DNA from 3 places in the Enterobacter sp. TMH.L2 genome. Region 3 is predicted to be linked to each of the others. Evidence: predicted binding sites of a transcription regulator. Region 3 holds the regulator's gene; each other region holds the start of a gene.
The links. The regulator PhoB, encoded in region 3, activates phosphate uptake and scavenging genes when phosphate is short. The targets are predictions, from matches to a motif close to CTGTCATAAAACTGNCNNAT.

Region 1: a site for PhoB is predicted at 4,301-4,320, ahead of nudF (ADP-ribose diphosphatase). Genes of this name have one in related genera too.
Region 2: a site for PhoB is predicted at 3,722-3,741, ahead of pstS (phosphate ABC transporter substrate-binding protein PstS). Genes of this name have one in related genera too.

What each region holds. Positions count from the first base shown of each region.
Region 1 covers NZ_CP193791.1:499,968-506,376, reverse strand. Annotated here, with positions in the region: gene parE (DNA topoisomerase IV subunit B) at 1-1,575, opposite strand, end outside; gene yqiA (esterase YqiA) at 1,621-2,196, opposite strand; gene cpdA (3',5'-cyclic-AMP phosphodiesterase) at 2,196-3,023, opposite strand; gene ACREYP_RS02515 (DUF1249 family protein) at 3,168-3,593, opposite strand; gene nudF (ADP-ribose diphosphatase) at 3,596-4,228, opposite strand; gene tolC (outer membrane channel protein TolC) at 4,435-5,925, shown strand; gene ACREYP_RS02500 (DUF1190 family protein) at 6,095-6,409, shown strand, end outside.
Region 2 covers NZ_CP193791.1:4,669,029-4,675,437, reverse strand. Annotated here, with positions in the region: gene pstB (phosphate ABC transporter ATP-binding protein PstB) at 1-631, opposite strand, end outside; gene pstA (phosphate ABC transporter permease PstA) at 679-1,569, opposite strand; gene pstC (phosphate ABC transporter permease PstC) at 1,566-2,528, opposite strand; gene pstS (phosphate ABC transporter substrate-binding protein PstS) at 2,593-3,633, opposite strand; gene glmS (glutamine--fructose-6-phosphate transaminase (isomerizing)) at 3,873-5,702, opposite strand; gene glmU (bifunctional UDP-N-acetylglucosamine diphosphorylase/glucosamine-1-phosphate N-acetyltransferase GlmU) at 5,982-6,409, opposite strand, start outside.
Region 3 covers NZ_CP193791.1:3,618,005-3,624,413, forward strand. Annotated here, with positions in the region: gene brnQ (branched-chain amino acid transporter carrier protein BrnQ) at 1-432, opposite strand, end outside; gene phoR (phosphate regulon sensor histidine kinase PhoR) at 858-2,165, opposite strand; gene phoB (phosphate response regulator transcription factor PhoB) at 2,188-2,877, opposite strand; gene sbcD (exonuclease subunit SbcD) at 3,077-4,294, shown strand; gene sbcC (exonuclease subunit SbcC) at 4,291-6,409, shown strand, end outside.

The DNA.
Region 1 (6,409 bases), 1.7 Mb from region 3:
CGGCGGCATCGCCACGTAAACGTGACCACCTTTCACCAGTGCCCGGAAGTGGCGCACAAAGAGCGCGCACAGCAGCGTGGCAATGTGCAGACCATCGGAGTCCGCATCCGCAAGGATACAGACCTTGCCATAGCGCAATTGGCTCAGATCTTCACTGTCTGGATCAATACCGATCGCCACAGAAATATCGTGCACTTCCTGCGAGGCCAGTACTTCGTCAGAAGAAACTTCCCATGTGTTCAGGATCTTCCCTTTCAGCGGCATGATCGCCTGATATTCACGATCGCGAGCCTGTTTCGCGGAGCCGCCCGCCGAGTCCCCTTCCACCAGGAATAGTTCGGTCCGGCTTAAATCCTGCGCAGTACAGTCTGCCAGCTTACCCGGCAGCGCTGGCCCGCTGGTCAGCTTTTTACGCACAACTTTCTTCGCGGCGCGCATCCGGCGCTGAGCGCTGGAAATAGCCAGCTCTGCCAGCTGTTCTGCCGCCTGTACGTTCTGGTTCAGCCACAGGCTGAAAGCATCCTTCACTACGCCGGAGACAAAGGCCGCACACTGGCGTGAGGAGAGACGTTCTTTCGTCTGGCCAGCAAACTGAGGATCCTGCATTTTGACCGACAGCACATAGGCGCAGCGTTCCCAAATATCTTCCGCAGAGAGCTTCACGCCACGCGGCAGAATATTGCGGTATTCGCAGAACTCACGCATGGCATCGAGCAGCCCCTGACGCAGGCCGTTAACATGAGTACCGCCCTGCATGGTTGGGATCAGGTTTACGTAGCTTTCCGTCAGCAGCTCACCGCCTTCCGGCAACCAGAGCAGCGCCCAGTCAACGGCTTCGGTGTCGCCCGAAAAATTGCCGATAAACGGCGCTTCCGGGAGGGTAATCAGGCCATTTACGGCTTCGCACAGATAGTCGTTCAGGCCGTCCTGGTAGCACCAGCGCTGCTCGGTATTATTCACCTTATCGGTAAAGGTAATCTCAACCCCCGGGCACAGTACCGCTTTCGCTTTCAGCAGATGGCTGAGGCGTGAAACGGAAAAACGCGGGCTGTCGAAGAAGCTTTCATCCGGCCAAAAATGCACGCTGGTCCCGGTATTGCGCTTCCCGCAGGTGCCAATCACTTCCAGATCCTGCACCTTCTCGCCGTTTTCAAAAGCGATGCTGTATACCTGAGCGTCGCGGCGGACGGTCACTTCAACGCGTTTGGAAAGGGCGTTAACCACAGAGATCCCTACGCCGTGGAGGCCGCCGGAGAATTGGTAGTTTTTATTCGAGAATTTACCGCCCGCATGCAGACGGCAAAGGATCAGCTCAATGGCCGGGACCTTCTCTTCGGAATGGATATCAACAGGCATCCCGCGCCCGTCATCAATGACTTCCAGCGACTGGTCGGCGTGCAGGATGACATCCACGCGCTTAGCGTGACCTGCCAGCGCCTCATCCACGCTGTTATCAATGACTTCCTGTCCTAAATGGTTAGGACGAGTGGTGTCAGTGTACATCCCCGGGCGGCGGCGAACAGGCTCAAGCCCGGTGAGTACCTCTATATCATCGGCATTATAGGATTGCGTCATGGTTTATTCATTCAGATAGCGAAACAGGAAATCGGCCGTCAGGCCTCAGCGCAAGCCGAGGAAGTCGACAATCTGTGTGAAATAATCTTCGAAGCCCGTGAAGGCATGATTGCCACCGGGTTTCACCGTCTGGCGGCAGAGCGCGTAGTAGGCTACGGCCTGGCGGTAATCAAGCACCTCATCGCCCGTTTGTTGCAGCAGCCAAATCAGGTCTGGCGCTTCCAACGGGTCAATCTGCATGACTTTCAGATCGTAAATATGGCGTGACTCTAGCACATATTGCTGCCCGGTGTAGGGGTTCTCGTTTTTACCAAGGTAACCCACAAGCAGCTCAAAAGGGCGAACCGCCGGGTTAACCACCACCGCAGGCAGCGTAAAGCACTGCGAAAGCCAGGTCGCGTAATAACCGCCGAGGGAAGACCCCACAATGCCCAGTGGCTCTCCTCCACGTTTGAGCACCAGCGACTCTAGCAGTTCGGAAGCCTCTGCCGGATAAGGCGGTAACTGAGGCACAATCATCTCAATTTCAGGATGATGCTGAGCCAACCACGCCTTAAAACGGGTCGCTTTTGCGGAGGCCGGGGAGCTATTAAACCCGTGCAGATACAGTAACGCAGGCATTAATAACCCTCAGAAGCCGTATCAGGGCTGAATTTACCGCTTTGCAAACGGCAAACTTCCGTCGTCAGGCTGCCGTCAGGATAAAGATCGAGCCAGCGCCACCCCGGCTCAATGGTGTCGAGCGTGAAATTGGCGCAGTGGGGTTTGAACTGGACGCATGTCGAAGGCGTGGCCAGCATTCTGCGGCCGTTCCAGTCGAGATCCAGTTCCTGATGAATGTGCCCACAAAGCAGCGTTTTCACCTGCGGCCAGGGCTTAAGCACGGCATCCAGTGCGGCAGCATTGCGCAGGCTGTGCTGATCCAGCCAGCTGCAGCCGGCAGGAAGAGGATGATGATGCAGCAAAAGTAGGGTGTGACGCTCTGGAGCCGCAGCCAGCTGACGCTCAAGCCATTCCAGCTGATAGTCGCTCAGTTCACCGTGGGGAACGCCAAAGACCTGGCTGTCCAGCAGCAAGATTTGCCAGCGATCGCCGATATAAACGCGCTTGGCCGGGGAAATACCCGCTTCCTGCAGAGCGTTAAACATTGCAGGCTGAAAATCGTGGTTACCCGGCAGCCAAACGCAAGGCGCAGAAATGCGGGAGACTCCTTCAGCAAAGTGCTGATAAGCCTCCACGCTGTGATCCTGGGCCAAATCCCCGGTTGCCACCAGTAAGTCGCAGGCACGCTGTTCGGCCAGAATAGCGGTCAGCACCGCCTGATAGCTCTTCCAGGTATTAATCCCGAGCAGCGTTTCGTTCTTTCCAGCGAACAAATGGGTATCGGTTATTTGCAATATCCTGATTCGGCCTCCATCGGCCACAGGAAGGGTTAACAGGCTTTCCAAATGGTGTCCTTAGGTTTCACGCACACTTACTACCCACCACACTTAAGCTGCTGATATCCAGGCGGCAGCTCGATTCATTCAGGGTATCAATACCATCCATTATTCAGGGCGTTGTGCCGTTAACCGTCCTCAACCCTAAAAAAACTAGGTATACACAGGCACGGCCATTGCTCCATGCGCTAAACAGTAGCGCAGCCAATCAGCAAGAAACTGGTTAATTTGATGCTTTTCGTCGCGTTGATGCAACTTTTTATTCGGATAATCATATCGCGCTTTGAAGCGAAAGATCTGCTGGCTTGAACACACTTCCGCGACCATCGCGTCGTGATACAGCCTGACCGACATTGACGGCAGGCTCCAGTAACTCACCGAGGGGTGCGTTTGTTCTATTTCCACCAGGGTGGTATAACGTGTTGATTCTGAAATAGTTAATCGATATCTGGCGCTATTAACCTGATAGGTTACCGTTTCGCCCGCTGCATCATTTTTCGGCAACAGACGGCGCAGCTGCGCGAAGTTGGTTTCGCACAAACGCATCATTTCGGGGAAGTCAGGGGTATAGCGCTTCATAATCAGTGATTCCACTCTTTTCTTAGTTGCTCATAATGCAGCTGCAGCCATTGCAAAGCGATGACCGTCGCCGCGTTGTCGATGCTCCCCTCTTCGACACACTGGTAAGCCTGCTCCCGGCTCACCACATGAACACGAATATCTTCGTTTTCTTCCACCAGGCCATGAATACCTTTGGCCTGAGTGGCATCCACTTCTCCGACTAAAATAGACAACCTTTCGCTGGTGCCGCCGGGGCTGGCTAAATAGCTCAGAACCGGTTTGGTTCGGCCCACAGCAAGGCCAGCTTCTTCTACGGCTTCACGACGCGCAACATCTTCTACGCTTTCGCCCTCTTCAATCATGCCGGCGATCATTTCTAACAGCCATGGAGTTTCGCTGGTGTCCCAGGCCGCGATACGAATCTGCTCTATCAGCACGACTTCATCACGCACAGGGTCATAGGGTAGCAGCACCGCAGCGTGACCGCGTTCAAAAATTTCGCGCCTGACTTCGCCACTCATTTCGCCGTTGAATAAACGATGACGAAAACGATAAAGATCGAGTGAAAAAAAGCCACGATAAAGCGTTTCCCGTGCAATAATTTCTACATCCTTTTTGGCGAAAGTAGCCTCTAGCTTTTCTGACTTGTTCATAGATGATGTCCTGATGACAAATGGGCGCTGGCCGGGCGATTTCAACCCTGCGTAACTGCCCTTTCAATTTTGATGTGGTAGATTGGTGAAAATTAAGGTAGATGGCACTTTACGCCAACCTGCCCGGCTGACGGAATCTGTAGAATCGGCGATCATCTTTGACTCCTGTCGGCGTTAAACAAAATAATTCTGCTTCACAACAAGGAATGCAAATGAAGAAACTGCTCCCCATTCTTATCGGTCTGAGCCTAACGGGTTTCAGCGCCATGAGCCAGGCAGAAAACCTGCTGCAGGTTTATCAACAGGCGCGCACCAGCAACCCGGACCTGCGTAAATCCGCTGCTGACCGTGACGCCGCATTCGAAAAAATTAATGAAGCACGCAGCCCATTACTGCCACAGCTGGGCCTGGGTGCAGATTACACCTACGGTAACGGTTTCCGCGACTCTAACGGTATTAACTCCAACACGACCAGCGCAACGTTACAGCTGACGCAAACCATTTTTGATATGTCGAAATGGCGCGCACTGAGCCTGCAGGAAAAAACCGCGGGGATTCAGGACGTCAGCTTCCAGACCGATCAGCAGTCTCTGATCCTGAACACGGCCACAGCCTATTTCAACGTGCTGAGCGCCATTGACGCGCTTTCCTATACTGAAGCGCAGAAACAGGCCATTTACCGCCAGTTGGATCAAACCACTCAGCGCTTTAACGTAGGCCTGGTCGCCATCACTGACGTGCAGAACGCCCGCGCGCAGTACGACACCGTGCTGGCGAATGAAGTCACCGCCCGTAATAACCTGGACAACGCGGTGGAATCACTGCGTCAGGTCACCGGGAACGACTATCTGAGCCTGGCTTCTCTGAACGTAGACGGTTTCAAAACCAGCAAGCCAGATGCGGTCAACAACCTGCTAAAAGATGCTGAAAAACGCAACCTTAGCCTGCTTCAGGCTCGCCTGAGCCAGGATCTGGCGCGCGAACAAATTCGCCTGGCTGAAGATGGTCATCTGCCGACGCTGAGCCTGAACGCATCCAGCGGCGTCACTAACAACAGCTACAATGGTTCTAAAACTTCCGGCAATTCGCAGTATGACAACAGCTATAAAGGGCAGAACCAGGTTGGCCTGAGCTTCTCCCTGCCGCTGTACCAGGGTGGCCAGGTTAACTCTCAGGTTAAACAGGCTCAGTACAACTTTGTGGGTGCCAGCGAGCAGCTGGAAAGCGCGCACCGCAGCGTGGTACAGACCGTGCGTTCTTCCTTTAATAACGTGAACGCCTCTATCAGCACCATCAACGCTTACAAACAGGCCGTGGTGTCTGCGCAAAGCTCCCTGGATGCGATGGAAGCCGGTTACTCGGTGGGTACCCGTACTATCGTTGACGTGCTGGATGCGACCACCACGCTGTATAACGCCAAACAGCAACTCTCCAGCGCACGTTATAACTACCTGATTAACCAGCTGAATATTAAATCAGCGTTGGGTACGTTGAACGAGCAAGATCTGATTGCGCTGAACAATACGCTGGGCAAACCGGTTTCAACCTCTGCGGACAGCGTTGCGCCGGAAACCCCAGAGCAGGATGCCCGCGCTGACGGTTACAACACCGCGCCAGCGACGGCTTCCACTAAGGCAACTCATGCCACTCCGGCTGCGGCCACCAGCGGGAAAAAAGCGAACCCATTCGCTAATTAATCGCCGGAATGCCAACGAAAGGGGCGTATTTTTACGCCCCTTTTTTTCTGTCTCGCGTTTGAACGTAAGGCAACGTAAAGATCTCCTGCCAACAGGCCAACATCGCTTCAATTTCAACCGCTCATCCCCTATCCTTAGCACCAAACCTACTGGGCTCAGGACTGATTAAATGAAACGGACAAAAAATATAAATCATTCATCGTTCCGCAAAAGCTGGAACGCACGCCATTTAACGCCGGTGGCGTTGGCGGTCACCGCCGTCTTTATGCTGGCCGGCTGTGAACAAAGCGACGAAACCGTCTCAATGTACCAAAACGCGGACGACTGCTCGCAGGCAAACCCGAGCAAAAGCGCGGAATGTACCACCGCCTATAATAACGCTCTGAAAGAAGCCGAGCGCACGGCACCGAAGTACGCTTCCCGTGAAGCCTGCGTGGCCGAGTTTGGCGAAGGCCAGTGCCAGCCAGCCCCTGCTCAGGCAAGC
Region 2 (6,409 bases), 1.1 Mb from region 3:
TGTGGGTCACGATCACTACGGTATAGTCTTCTTTCAGCTCGGTGATCAGCTCTTCAATACGCCCGGTGGAGATCGGGTCAAGCGCGGAACACGGCTCATCCAGCAGCAGAACTTCCGGGCGAATCGCGATGCCGCGAGCGATGCACAGACGCTGCTGCTGACCACCGGAGAGGCTATAGCCGCTCTGGTGCAGTTTATCTTTAGTTTCGTTCCACAGCGCGGCTTTGGTCAATGCCCACTGCACGCGTTCATCCATGTCGCTGCGGGACAGCTTTTCAAACAGACGCACGCCAAAAGCGATGTTGTCGTAAATAGACATCGGGAACGGCGTCGGCTTCTGGAAGACCATGCCGACTTTGGCACGCAGCAGGGCGATGTCCTGGCTCTGGGTGAGAATATTTTCCCCATCCAGCAGGATTTCACCTTCTGCACGCTGCTCAGGGTAGAGCGAGTACATTTTGTTAAAGGTACGCAGCAGGGTGGATTTACCACAGCCTGACGGCCCAATGAAGGCGGTAACCTGGTTCTTCGCGATATCCAGATTGATGTTCTTCAGGGCGTGGAACTTACCGTAATAGAAGTTCAGATCGCGAACCTGGATTTTGCCTGGGGCTAAATCAACCTTACTCATCTGTGTCTTAATCTCCGTCCGGCGCCGCGAGGGCCGCGCCGTAAAATTTAACCGTGTTTACTCTTCGAGAAAATCACGCGCGCCAGAATGTTCAGCAGCAGCACGCAGAGGGTAATAATCAGCACCCCTGCCCAGGCCAGCTGTTGCCACTCGGCAAACGGGCTCATCGCAAATTTGAAAATGGTCACCGGCAGGTTGGCGATAGGCTGCATCATGTCCGTGCTCCAGAACTGGTTGGAGAGGGAGGTGAAGAGCAGCGGAGCGGTTTCGCCAGCGATACGGGCAATCGCCAGCAGCACGCCGGTGATAATCCCGGAGACGGACGCCTTAAGCGTAATCGCGGAGATCATCTTCCATTTTGGTGTTCCCAGTGCGTAAGCTGCTTCGCGCAGGCTGTCCGGCACCAGTTTCAGCATGTTTTCAGTGGTACGAATGACGATAGGCACCTGCAGCAGCGCCAGCGCAATCACGCCCGCCCAGCCGGAGAAGTGTTCCATTTTCGCCACCACGATGGTGTAAACGAACAGACCGACCACAATCGATGGGGCGGACAGAAGAATGTCGTTAATAAAACGAATCACTTCGGCCAGGGCGGATTTACGGCCATATTCGGCCAGATAAATCCCGGCCATGATGCCCAGCGGCGTACCGATAACGGTCGCCCACAGGATCAGCAGGCCGCTGCCCGCCAGGGCGTTAGCCAGGCCACCGCCCGCGGTATTAGGCGGAGGCGTCATTTCGGTAAACAGCGCCAGCGACATGCCGTCGATGCCGCGGGTTACCGTGGAAAACAGGATCCACACCAGCCAAAACAGACCGAACACCATGGTCGCCATAGAGAGCGTCAGGGCGATACGGTTCTTCATGCGGCGACGCGCCTGCATTTTGCGGCGCGACTCAGCCAGTGCCGCGCTGCTTTGCATTTCCATCGTGGTCATGAGCGAGCCCCTTCGTTTTTCGCCAGGCGCATAATCATGAACTTAGAGATAGCCAGTACGATAAAGGTAATCACAAACAGAATTAGGCCAAGCTCCATCAGCGCGGCGGTATGCAGGCCGGATTCTGCTTCGGCAAATTCGTTCGCCAGCGCAGAGGTAATACTGTTGCCCGGCATATACAGTGAGGCGCTGTCGAGCTGGTAGGTGTTGCCGATGATAAAGGTCACCGCCATGGTTTCACCCAGCGCACGGCCAAGGCCAAGCATCACGCCGCCAATAACGCCGTTTTTGGTGAACGGCAAAACAATGCGCCAGATAACTTCCCAGGTGGTACAGCCGATGCCGTAGGCCGATTCTTTCATCATCACTGGCGTTTGTTCGAAGACATCGCGCATCACGGAGGCAATGTAAGGGATGATCATAATGGCGAGGATCACGCCGGCGGCAAGAATGCCGATACCAAACGCAGGGCCAGAGAACAGCGCGCCAACGATAGGCACGGCAGAGAGCACGTTGCCTACGGGTTCCTGGAAGTAAGTCGCGAACAGGGGAGCAAAGATAAACAGGCCCCACATGCCGTACACGATACTTGGAATGGCCGCCAGCAGTTCAATGGCGATACCCAGCGGGCGCTTCAGCCAGCCAGGCGCAAGTTCTGTCAGGAACAGCGCGATACCAAAGCTCACCGGAACCGCAATCAGCAGTGCGATAAACGAGGTTACGAGGGTTCCGTAGATCGGCACCAGTGCACCGAAGACTTCATTAGGGGCATCCCACTCTTTGGACCAGAGGAAAGAGAAGCCAAACTTCTCAATGCTCGGCAGCGAGGAGATAAACAGCGAGATGATAATCCCACCCAGCAGAAATAGCACAATCAGCGCAGCCAGTCTTACCAGCGCACTGAAAATTACATCGCCTTGTTTGCCAGGGGCTTTAAACGTCGGCTTAGTCACAGCCATAGCGTACTCTTCGTAGTTGCTGAATAAACCGGGGTAACATACCTGTTACCCCAGATTTTTGCACTTAGTACAGCGCCTTACCGGAACTGTCTTTTACATTGGTCTTCCATGCAGCGCGAACTTGTTCAACCACAGAGGCTGGCAGCGTTGCGTAATCCAGGGCGTTAGCTTCTTTCGCGCCAGATTTGTATGCCCAGTCAAAGAACTTCAGCACTTCTGCGCCCTGCTCAGGGTTTTTCTGCTCTTTGTGGACCAGGATGAAGGTGGTGGAGGTGATTGGCCACGCTTCGTCACCTTTCTGGTTGGTCAGATCCTGTGCGAAGGATTTGCTCCAGTCAGCGCCTTTAGCCGCGTTAGCAAAGTTTGCTTCGGTCGGGCTAACTGGTTTACCGTCAGCGGACAGCAGCTTGGTGTAAGTCAGGTTGTTCTGCTTAGCATAAGCGTATTCAACGTAGCCAATGGAGCCTGGCAGACGCTGTACGAAGGCTGCGATGCCGTCGTTGCCTTTGCCGCCCAGACCGGTTGGCCAGTTAACGGTAGAGCCTGCGCCAATTTTAGATTTCCACTCTTCGTTCACTTTAGACAGGTAGCTGGTGAACACGAAGGAAGTACCGGAGCCGTCAGCACGACGAACAACCGCGATGTTCTGATCCGGCAGTTTGTGGCCTGGGTTCAGCTTAGCAATCGCCGGGTCGTTCCATTTTTTGATGGTGCCCAGGTAGATGTCACCCAGGGTTTTGCCGTCCAGGACCAGCTCGCCAGACTTGAAGCCAGGCAGGTTAACCGCCAGCACTACGCCACCGATTACGGTAGGGAACTGGAACAGGCCTTCTTGCTGTAATTTGTCATCCGCCAGAGGGGCGTCAGAAGCGCCGAAGTCAACGGTGTTAGCAATGATTTGCTTCACGCCGCCGGAGGAACCGATACCCTGGTAGTTCACCTTGTTACCAGTTTCTTTCTGGTAGGTATCTGCCCACTTGGCATACACCGGCGCAGGGAAGGTTGCACCAGCGCCAGTCAGGCTTGCAGCTGCAAACGCAGTAGAAGCGCTCAGAGATAAGGTCGCGGCGACAACAGTTGCGACAGTGGTACGCATAACGTTCATAATGTCTCCTGCCAGATGTTCGTAAATTGTTGTTTAATTGAATACAGGGTAGAAAATAGGACAGTTTGGTGACAGTTAAATGTACGAATTATGACAGTTTTATGACAATGCAATTCAACAGCAAAACCTAAGCCAAACCCACTCATCATCACAATTAAAATCAAATAGTTATAATTAAACAGCAAGAAATAAAAAAGCTGCCCGTAGGCAGCTTATTCTTCAACATTTATGACAACAGCTTATTCCACTGTTACCGATTTCGCCAGGTTACGCGGCTGGTCCACGTCGGTGCCTTTGATCAGCGCCACGTGGTAGGACAGCAGTTGCAGCGGCACGGTGTAGAAGATAGGCGCAATCACCTCTTCCACATGCGGCATCTCGATGATGTGCATGTTGTCGCTGCTGGTAAAGCCGGCGTCACGGTCGGCGAACACATACAGCTGGCCACCGCGGGCGCGAACCTCTTCGATGTTGGATTTCAGTTTTTCCAACAGCTCGTTGTTCGGAGCCACAACGATAACCGGCATATCAGCATCGATCAGCGCCAGCGGGCCGTGCTTCAGCTCGCCTGCCGCATAGGCTTCAGCGTGAATATAGGAGATCTCTTTCAGCTTCAGCGCACCTTCCATGGCGATCGGGTACTGATCGCCACGGCCAAGGAACAGCGCATGATGTTTGTCAGAGAAATCTTCCGCCAGCTGCTCAATGCGTTTGTCCTGGGACAGCATTTGCTCGATACGGCTTGGCAGCGCCTGCAGGCCATGTACGATATCTTGCTCAACCTGTGCGTCAGCGCCTTTCAGGCGACTCAGCTTAGCCACCAGCATCAACAGTACGGTCAGTTGAGTGGTAAACGCTTTGGTTGAGGCCACGCCGATTTCCGTTCCGGCATTGGTCATCAGCGCCAGGTCGGATTCACGCACCAGAGAAGAGCCTGCCACGTTACAAATCGCCAGCGAACCGAGATAGCCCAGCTCTTTGGAAAGGCGCAGCGCCGCGAGAGTGTCCGCTGTTTCGCCAGACTGGGAAAGGGTGATCATCAGGCTGTTGCGGCGCACCGCAGATTTGCGGTAGCGGAATTCAGAGGCGATTTCGACATCGCAAGGCACGCCGGCCAGCGCTTCAAACCAGTAGCGGGAAACCATGCCTGAGTTATAGGACGTACCGCAGGCTACGATTTGAATATGCTCAACTTGAGAGAGCATTTCATTGGCTTTTGGCCCCAGCTCCGTCAAATCCACTTCACCGTGGCTGATGCGCCCGGCCAGGGTGTTTTTGATGGCGTTCGGCTGCTCGTAGATCTCTTTCTGCATGTAATGACGGTAAATGCCTTTGTCGCCCGCGTCATACTGCAGATTGGATTCGATGTCTGGGCGCTGAACCTGCTCGCCTTTAGTATCAAAAACGGTCACCGCGCGACGGGTCACTTCTGCGATATCACCTTCTTCGAGGAAGATAAAGCGGCGGGTTACCGGCAGCAGCGCCAGCTGATCGGAGGCGATAAAGTTTTCACCCATGCCCAGGCCGATGACCATCGGGCTACCGGAACGCGCGGCCAGCAGCACATCCGGGTTACGGGTATCCATGATTACGGTGCCATAAGCGCCGCGAAGCTGAGGAATAGTGCGAAGGACAGCGTCGCGCAGCGTGCCACCCTGCTCCAGTTCCCAATGCACCAGATGAGCAATAACTTCGGTATCCGTCTGGGAGACAAACGTGTAGCCGCGAGACTGCAGCGCTTCACGCAGCGGCTCGTGGTTTTCGATAATACCGTTGTGTACGACCACAATGTGGTCGGAAACATGTGGGTGAGCATTAATTTCTGAAGGTTCGCCGTGCGTTGCCCAACGGGTATGGGCAATCCCAGTGCCGCCATGCAGAGCGGTTTCTTCCGCAGCTTCCGCCAGTTTCTGTACTTTACCCAGACGACGCAGACGGGTCATGTGACCTTTGTCGTCAACAACCGCCAGGCCCGCAGAGTCGTACCCGCGGTATTCCAGACGACGAAGCCCTTCGAGAAGGATTTCAGCGATATCACGTTGCGCCACTGCGCCAACAATTCCACACATAATTTTTAAGTCCTGATAATGGCGTTAGCCATGTGTTGTCGCTGACCTGTTTATTCCGGTTTTCCGGAGCCCCGAGCCTTGTAGAGAGTGGGGTTATTTTTATGGTTACTGCCTTTGGGCGGGGCGTTTTCAAGAACGCCCCTCACCCCAGCCCTCTCCCCGGAAGGGAGAGGGAGGAAATCTGTGTTTTGTTTAGCTCCCAGGCCCTTAGAGAGGAAGGGAAAGCCATCTCAGTCCAGTTCCCTCTCCCTTTGGGGAGAGGGTTAGGGTGAGGGGAAATTACTGTTTCTTAACCGGACGCTGCCAGCCCTGAATGTGTTTCTGTTTTACGCGGCTGATCACCAGTTCATTTTCAGCAATGTCGCGCGTCACTGTCGTCCCGGCGCCAATGGTGACACCGCTGGCCACGGTAACCGGGGCCACCAGTTGAGTATCAGAGCCAACAAACACGTCATCGCCAATGATCGTTTTATGTTTATTCGCGCCGTCGTAATTGCAGGTAATTGTGCCTGCACCGATGTTCACGTTGTCGCCAATTTCGGCATCACCGAGGTAGCTCAAATGGCCCGCTTTAGAACCTTTCCCCAGACGAGCTTTCTTCATTTCAACGAAGTTGCCCACGTGAGCGCCTTCCGCTAGTTCCGCGCCAGGGCGCAGGCGGGCAAATGGCCCGATGGTGCAGGCGGCTTCAAGCGTCGCATCTTCAA
Region 3 (6,409 bases):
CAGCAGCTTACCCGGATAAAGAGAAATCCCGATCACCAGCGCAAAGTACACCAGGCTGTAAATAAACAGCGGCATATCGCCCATACCGGTCAGCGGAGCAATTCCCACTTCAAAGGAAACGGTGGTGGTACGCGGCGTGGCAAACAGCGGCCCTACGGCCAGGTAGCAGACGGTCGCCAGCAAAATACCGGCGCGGCGGCCAATCGGCGAGCTAAGGCTGTCAATACCGCCGCCGACGCGGGCAATCGCCACGATAGTCAGAACGGGTAAACCTACCGCCGTGACCAGGAAGCCAAGCGCCGCCGTCCAGACGTGCTCGCCAGCCTGTAAGCCAACCATAGGAGGGAAAATAATGTTGCCCGCGCCGACAAACAGCGCAAAGGTCATAAAGCCCAGAGCGATGATGTCACGAGATTTCAAATGATAGGTCATAAAATAAAGCAGCCTGTGGATGTGTGGTGTTGAAAATGCTCAAATTTTTAAACCGACGTTCAGTCCAAATAACGTTCGGTAAAAACGCGGTTATTACCGGTAACGACAGCGGAATATGCTTCTCCGGATCGGTGGCGAAGAATAGTTAGTCGAATTACCACGCAATTTCAGTCGGTCTGGTAATAACAGGGGGGCAATTAAAACGCTTATAGCGTTTGAAGACAAGAAGGGATCGGGAAACCAGAAATATATCCTTTAAAAATACGCATAACCAGTGAATAAAGTTGATTATACGCTTTTGTTATGGCTTATCATGCGGACAAAAAAGCATCAATTCGATATTCATCGCTTAACGAGTGGTGAAAATACAAACAAAAAGGCCAGAAAACTGGCCTGTGGAAAGTGTACTTGACGGTTGCGGTGAATTAATGTGCAGCCACCGCTGACTCAGGAGCGATTAAGCGCTCGGGCAGGATGAACGAAAACGTCGAACCCTGCCCCGGTACGCTTTCGATATCCAGCCGCGCATCATGATGGCTAAGGGCATGCTTCACGATGGCCAGCCCAAGCCCGCTGCCTCCGGTCTGCCGGGAACGCGCTTTGTCTACTCGGTAGAAACGCTCCGTCAGGCGCGGAATGTGCTCGGCGGAGATCCCCGGCCCGGTATCCTTCACGCTGAACGCTACGCCGTGAGGCAGCCTGCGCCAGGTGACGGTGATGTGCGTCCCGGCAGGCGTGTGATTCACCGCGTTATACACCAGGTTAGAGATCGCGCTGCGCAGCTGCTCTTCGTTACCGTAAACCTGCAGCCCTGGCTCAACGTTAAAAGTGAGCGTTTGCTTCTGCTGGCTCAACGTCTGCGCCTCTCGTTCCACCACGCGCAGCATCAGCGGCACGTCGATTTTCTCATTCATCGACAGCGTGGGCGCGGCTTCTATGCGCGACAGCGTTAACAATTGCCTCACCAGCCCTTCCATGCGTGAAGTTTGCTCGCGCATGGTATGCAGGGCTTTATCCCGCAACGGCCCTTCCAAAGCCTGATCCTGCATCATCTCCAGGTAACCCTGTAACACGGTCAGCGGCGTGCGCAGCTCATGGCTAACGTTGGCAAAGAAATTGCGGCGAGCGCCTTCAAGCTGGTGCATCTGCGTGACGTCTCGCGCCACCATCAGCCACTGCCCGTCGGCGTAGGGCATCACGCGGAACTCAAGATGACGGCCATTGTTGAGTATCAGCGTCAGCGGGCGACCAAACTGCTGCTTCGCCACGTATTGCGAGAATTCAGGGTAACGCAGCAGGTTGAGGATATTTTGGCCGCTGTCGTCAGGCCAGCGCAGGCCAAGCAGCTGTTGCGCCAGGCCGTTACACCAAAAAATGGTGCCTTCTTCGGTGGTCAGCACCACCGCATCGGGCAGCGATTCGGCTCCGCTTCGGAAGCGTTTGATCAGGTTGCCCAACTCTTTGCGGCGCTTTTTATTACGCAGCTGCATCTGGTGCAGCCCGTACAGCAGAGGTTCCCAGCTTCCCCGCCCGGGCGGCGGGGTCATGCTGCGGTCAACCCACAGCCACCAGGAAAGACGAAGTAAATTCCAGAAATGCCAGCTTAACAGGGCGGTCACCGCCGCCAGTAAAAACCACGGCAGGTGGCCAAAAATCAATCCGAGAATTGCCGCTGGCATACAACAGAGCACCAGCTCCAGTACCAGCCTTTTCCATGACAGCCGTTCCAGCACGCGTCACGCTCCTGTCAGCATATTAAAAACGGGTTGAAAAACGATAACCCGTGCCGCGAACTGTTTGCACCATTTTGTCATGACCACTTGTTTCCAACGCTTTACGCAGGCGACGAATATGCACGTCTACGGTACGGTCTTCAACGTAAACGTTCGTTCCCCACACGTTATTGAGCAGCTGTTCACGGCTGTAAACGCGCTCCGGGTGGGTCATAAAGAAGTGTAACAGCTTAAATTCAGTTGGCCCCATGTCGAGCGGATCTTCGCCGGTCATCACGCGGTGTGAGGACGGGTCCAGGCTCAGCCCCTGCATCTCAATCACTTCTTCCACCGCCATCGGGGAAATACGGCGCATCACCGCTTTAATACGCGCCACCAGCTCTTTAGGCGAGAACGGCTTAGTGATGTAATCATCGGCACCGACTTCAAGGCCACGCACGCGATCTTCTTCTTCGCCACGCGCGGTCAGCATCATCACCGGGATTTCGCGGGTCAGCGCTTCACGCTTCAGGTGCTTGATAAACTGGATCCCGGAACCGCCTGGCAGCATCCAGTCCAGCAGGATCAGGTCGGGGAAAGGTTCAATCAGCAGGTTAACCGCGCTGTCATAATCTTCCGCCTCTACCGACTGGAAGCCATTTTGCTCGAGCACAAAGCTCACCATTTCACGAATCGGAGCTTCATCTTCTACGACTAAAATGCGTCTCGCCATGATTTACCCTGTTGAAAAGAGACCATCTCTTATTAATTGTGCGCCAGTATGCGTCAGATTTGTGACAGATTTATGAAAAAGATGACGGCAAGATATTTCACCTTTTTGAATTATGACAGCCATGGATTTTTACTGGCGGTTACGCTGCCAGCTCAATAGCTTATAATCGGTAATTCGCCTCTTTGCCATGGGACAGGTTATGCGCATTCTCCACACATCAGACTGGCACCTCGGCCAAAACTTCTATACCAAAAGCCGGGTTTCTGAACATCAGGCCTTTCTCGACTGGCTATTAAACGCCGCGGTCGAGCATCAGGTGGATGCGATCCTCGTCGCGGGAGATATCTTTGATACCGGCTCGCCGCCGAGCTACGCCCGTGAAATGTATAACCGTTTTGTCGTGCAGCTGCAGGGCACCGGCTGCCAGCTCGTGGTGCTGGCGGGGAATCACGATTCCGTAGCTACCCTGAATGAATCCCGGGAGCTGCTGGCCTGCCTGAACACCCGCGTCATTGCCAGCGCCCGCCATAACAAAGACGAACAGGCGCTGCTGCTCAATCAAAAAGACGGCACGCCGGGGGCGATTCTCTGCCCAATTCCTTTCCTGCGTCCTCGCGACATTCAAAGCAGCCAGGCGGGGCTGTCCGGCCATGAAAAACAGCGCTCTTTAATGGAAGCCATCAGCGAACATTACCAGCAATGTTATGCCGCCGCCGTGGCGCTTCGCGGTGACCAGCCGCTGCCGATAATTGCCACCGGGCACCTGACCACGGTAGGCGTCACGAAATCCGATGCGGTGCGTGACATTTATATTGGCACGCTGGATGCCTTCCCGGCGCAGCACTTCCCGCCCGCCGACTACATTGCGCTCGGGCACATTCATCGCGCGCAAAAAATTGGCGGCACGGAGCATATTCGCTACAGCGGCTCGCCGATTCCGCTGAGCTTCGACGAAACCGGCAAAGCAAAAACCGTTTTTCTGGTGACATTCAGCGGCGGAGCGCTAACCAGCGTCGAGCCTCTGGAAGTCCCCATCAGCCAGCCGCTGGCCATCGTGAAAGGGTCGCTGAGTGAAATCGAGCGGCAGCTAGAGCAGTGGCGAAACGCGCCTGCTGAACCCAAAGTCTGGCTGGATATCGAAATCGCCACCGACGAATATCTGCACGACATGCAGCGCCAGGTGCAGGCGCTCACAGACGATTTGCCGGTTGAAGTCGTTCTGCTGCGCCGCAGCCGCGAACAGCGCGAGCGGGTGATTGCCAGCCAGCATAAAGAGACGCTGAGCGAGTTAAGCGTTGAAGAAGTTTTTGAGCGGCGACTGAGTCAGGAAGAAACCAGCGAGGAGCGCGCCGCCAGGCTAAGAACGCTGTTTGCCCAAACCCTTTCAGATTTGCACCAGCGGGAGGAACAGGCATGAAGATCCTCAGCCTGCGGTTAAAAAACATTAACTCCCTGAAAGGCGAGTGGAAAATTGATTTCACCCAGGAGCCTTTCGCCAGCAACGGGCTGTTTGCCATCACCGGCCCCACGGGCGCGGGCAAAACCACCCTGCTGGATGCCATTTGCCTGGCGCTGTACCACAAGACACCGCGCCTCAGCACCGTGTCGCAGTCGCAAAATGACTTGATGACCCGCGACACCGCAGAATGCCTGGCCGAAGTCGAGTTTGAGGTAAAAGGTACGGGCTATCGCGCCTTCTGGAGCCAGAACCGCGCCCGCAACGCGGCAAACGGCAACCTTCAGGCGCCGCGCGTGGAGCTGGCTCAAATCAGCGACGGCAAAATCCTGGCGGATAAAATCAAAGACAAGCTGGAGATTATCGCCGCGCTCACCGGGCTGGACTACGACCGTTTCACCCGCTCAATGATGCTCTCCCAGGGGCAGTTCGCCGCCTTTTTAAACGCCGATGCCAACGACCGCGCCTCGCTGCTTGAAGAGCTGACCGGCACGGAGATTTACGGCACCGTTTCCGCCGCGGTGTTTGAAAATCATAAGCAAATCAAAAGCCGCCTTGAAAACCTGCTGGCTCAGGCTTCCGGCGTCGCGCTACTAACTGCTGAGCAGCAACAGCAGCTTACCGAGAGTTTGCAGGCGCTCACTCTGGAAGAGAAAAAGCTTTCCGTGGAGCACCAACAGCAGCAGCAGCACCAGCAATGGCTCGCTCAGCTAACCCGGCTTTCTGCCGACAAAGTCCAAAAGCAGCAGGCGCTGGGCACAGCCAGTCAGGCGGTCAAAGACGCAGAGCCCATGCTGGCGAAACTGACCCGAGCTTTGCCCGCCGAAAAACTTCGCCCTGACTGGCAGCGGCTGCAGGAAAAGCAGCAGTCGCTGAAGCAAAACAGCGAGGCGGCGGAGAAAGTGAATACCCGCTTACAGCAGCTTTCCGTCCGCCGGCAGCAAACCCGAATGCTGGCCGCCGAACAGGCTCAGCGGCTGAAGAGAGAAGCTCAGCAGGTCGAAGACTGGCTCGCGGCGAATGACCGTTATCGACTTTGGTCTGCCGAACTGACGGGCTGGCGCATGGCATTCACGCAGCAGCAGCGCGACGAAAAACAGCTTACCGAGCTAAAGCAGGCGCTCGAGGCCAGTCGGCAAAAGCTGCAGGTGCTGCCGGAGCCAAAGCTTAGCCTTTCTCCTGATGAAGTGAGCGCTCATTTACAGCGGATGCTGGCAACCCGGCCTGCCCGCCAGCTGTTGGCTACTTTGCAGCCGCAGTTTGCCACGCTGGAGAAACGCAAAACCGAGCAACGGCGCGAGCTTGCCGAGCTGGAGAAACAGATTGCCGAGCGAGACGTTGACCTGGGGCAAAAGCGCCAGCAGTACAAAGACAAACGCCAGCACGAAGCGGATCTGGAAAAAGTCGTCGAACAGGAAAAGCGCATCCAAAGCCTTGAAGCCGAGCGCGCACGCCTGCAGCCTGACTCGCCGTGTCCGCTTTGCGGCTCAACCCAACACCCGGCTGTAGAGGCGTATAAGGCTCTCGAACCTGGGGAGAACCAACAGCGCCTGGCCGCCCTTAAGCAAGAAGTGGCTAAACTCGCAGAGCTTGGCTTTGCCCTTAAAGGTCAGCTTGATACCCAGCGCCAGCAGCGCGAAAAACTGGCGCAGGCCAGCACCGCCATTGAGGCAGAAAAAACTGTACTGTCAGCCCGCTGGCAGCAGCAGTGTGCGGAACTTGCCATCGCTTTAACGCCTCAGGACGATCTCAGCGCCTGGCTTGACGATCAGGAACAGCGCGAGCTGCAGCTGCGCCAGCTTGGCGAGCGGCAGGCGCTGGAGGCGCAATATCAACGCGACAGCCAGCAGCATGAAAAACTGAAAGCAGACTACCTGGCACAGCGCGCGTCGCTGCAAGCGGGGCTGGAGCAGGCCGGTCTCCAGCATCCTGAGCCTGGCGAAGAGCAAACCTGGCTGGAGGCTCGCCAAAGGGAATCTCAGCAATGGCAGCACCAGCAGGACAAACTGCCGCAGCTTCGCCAGCAGCTCTCCGCTCTCGACATGTTGCTCTCAACCCTTGCGGACGATGGCTCCG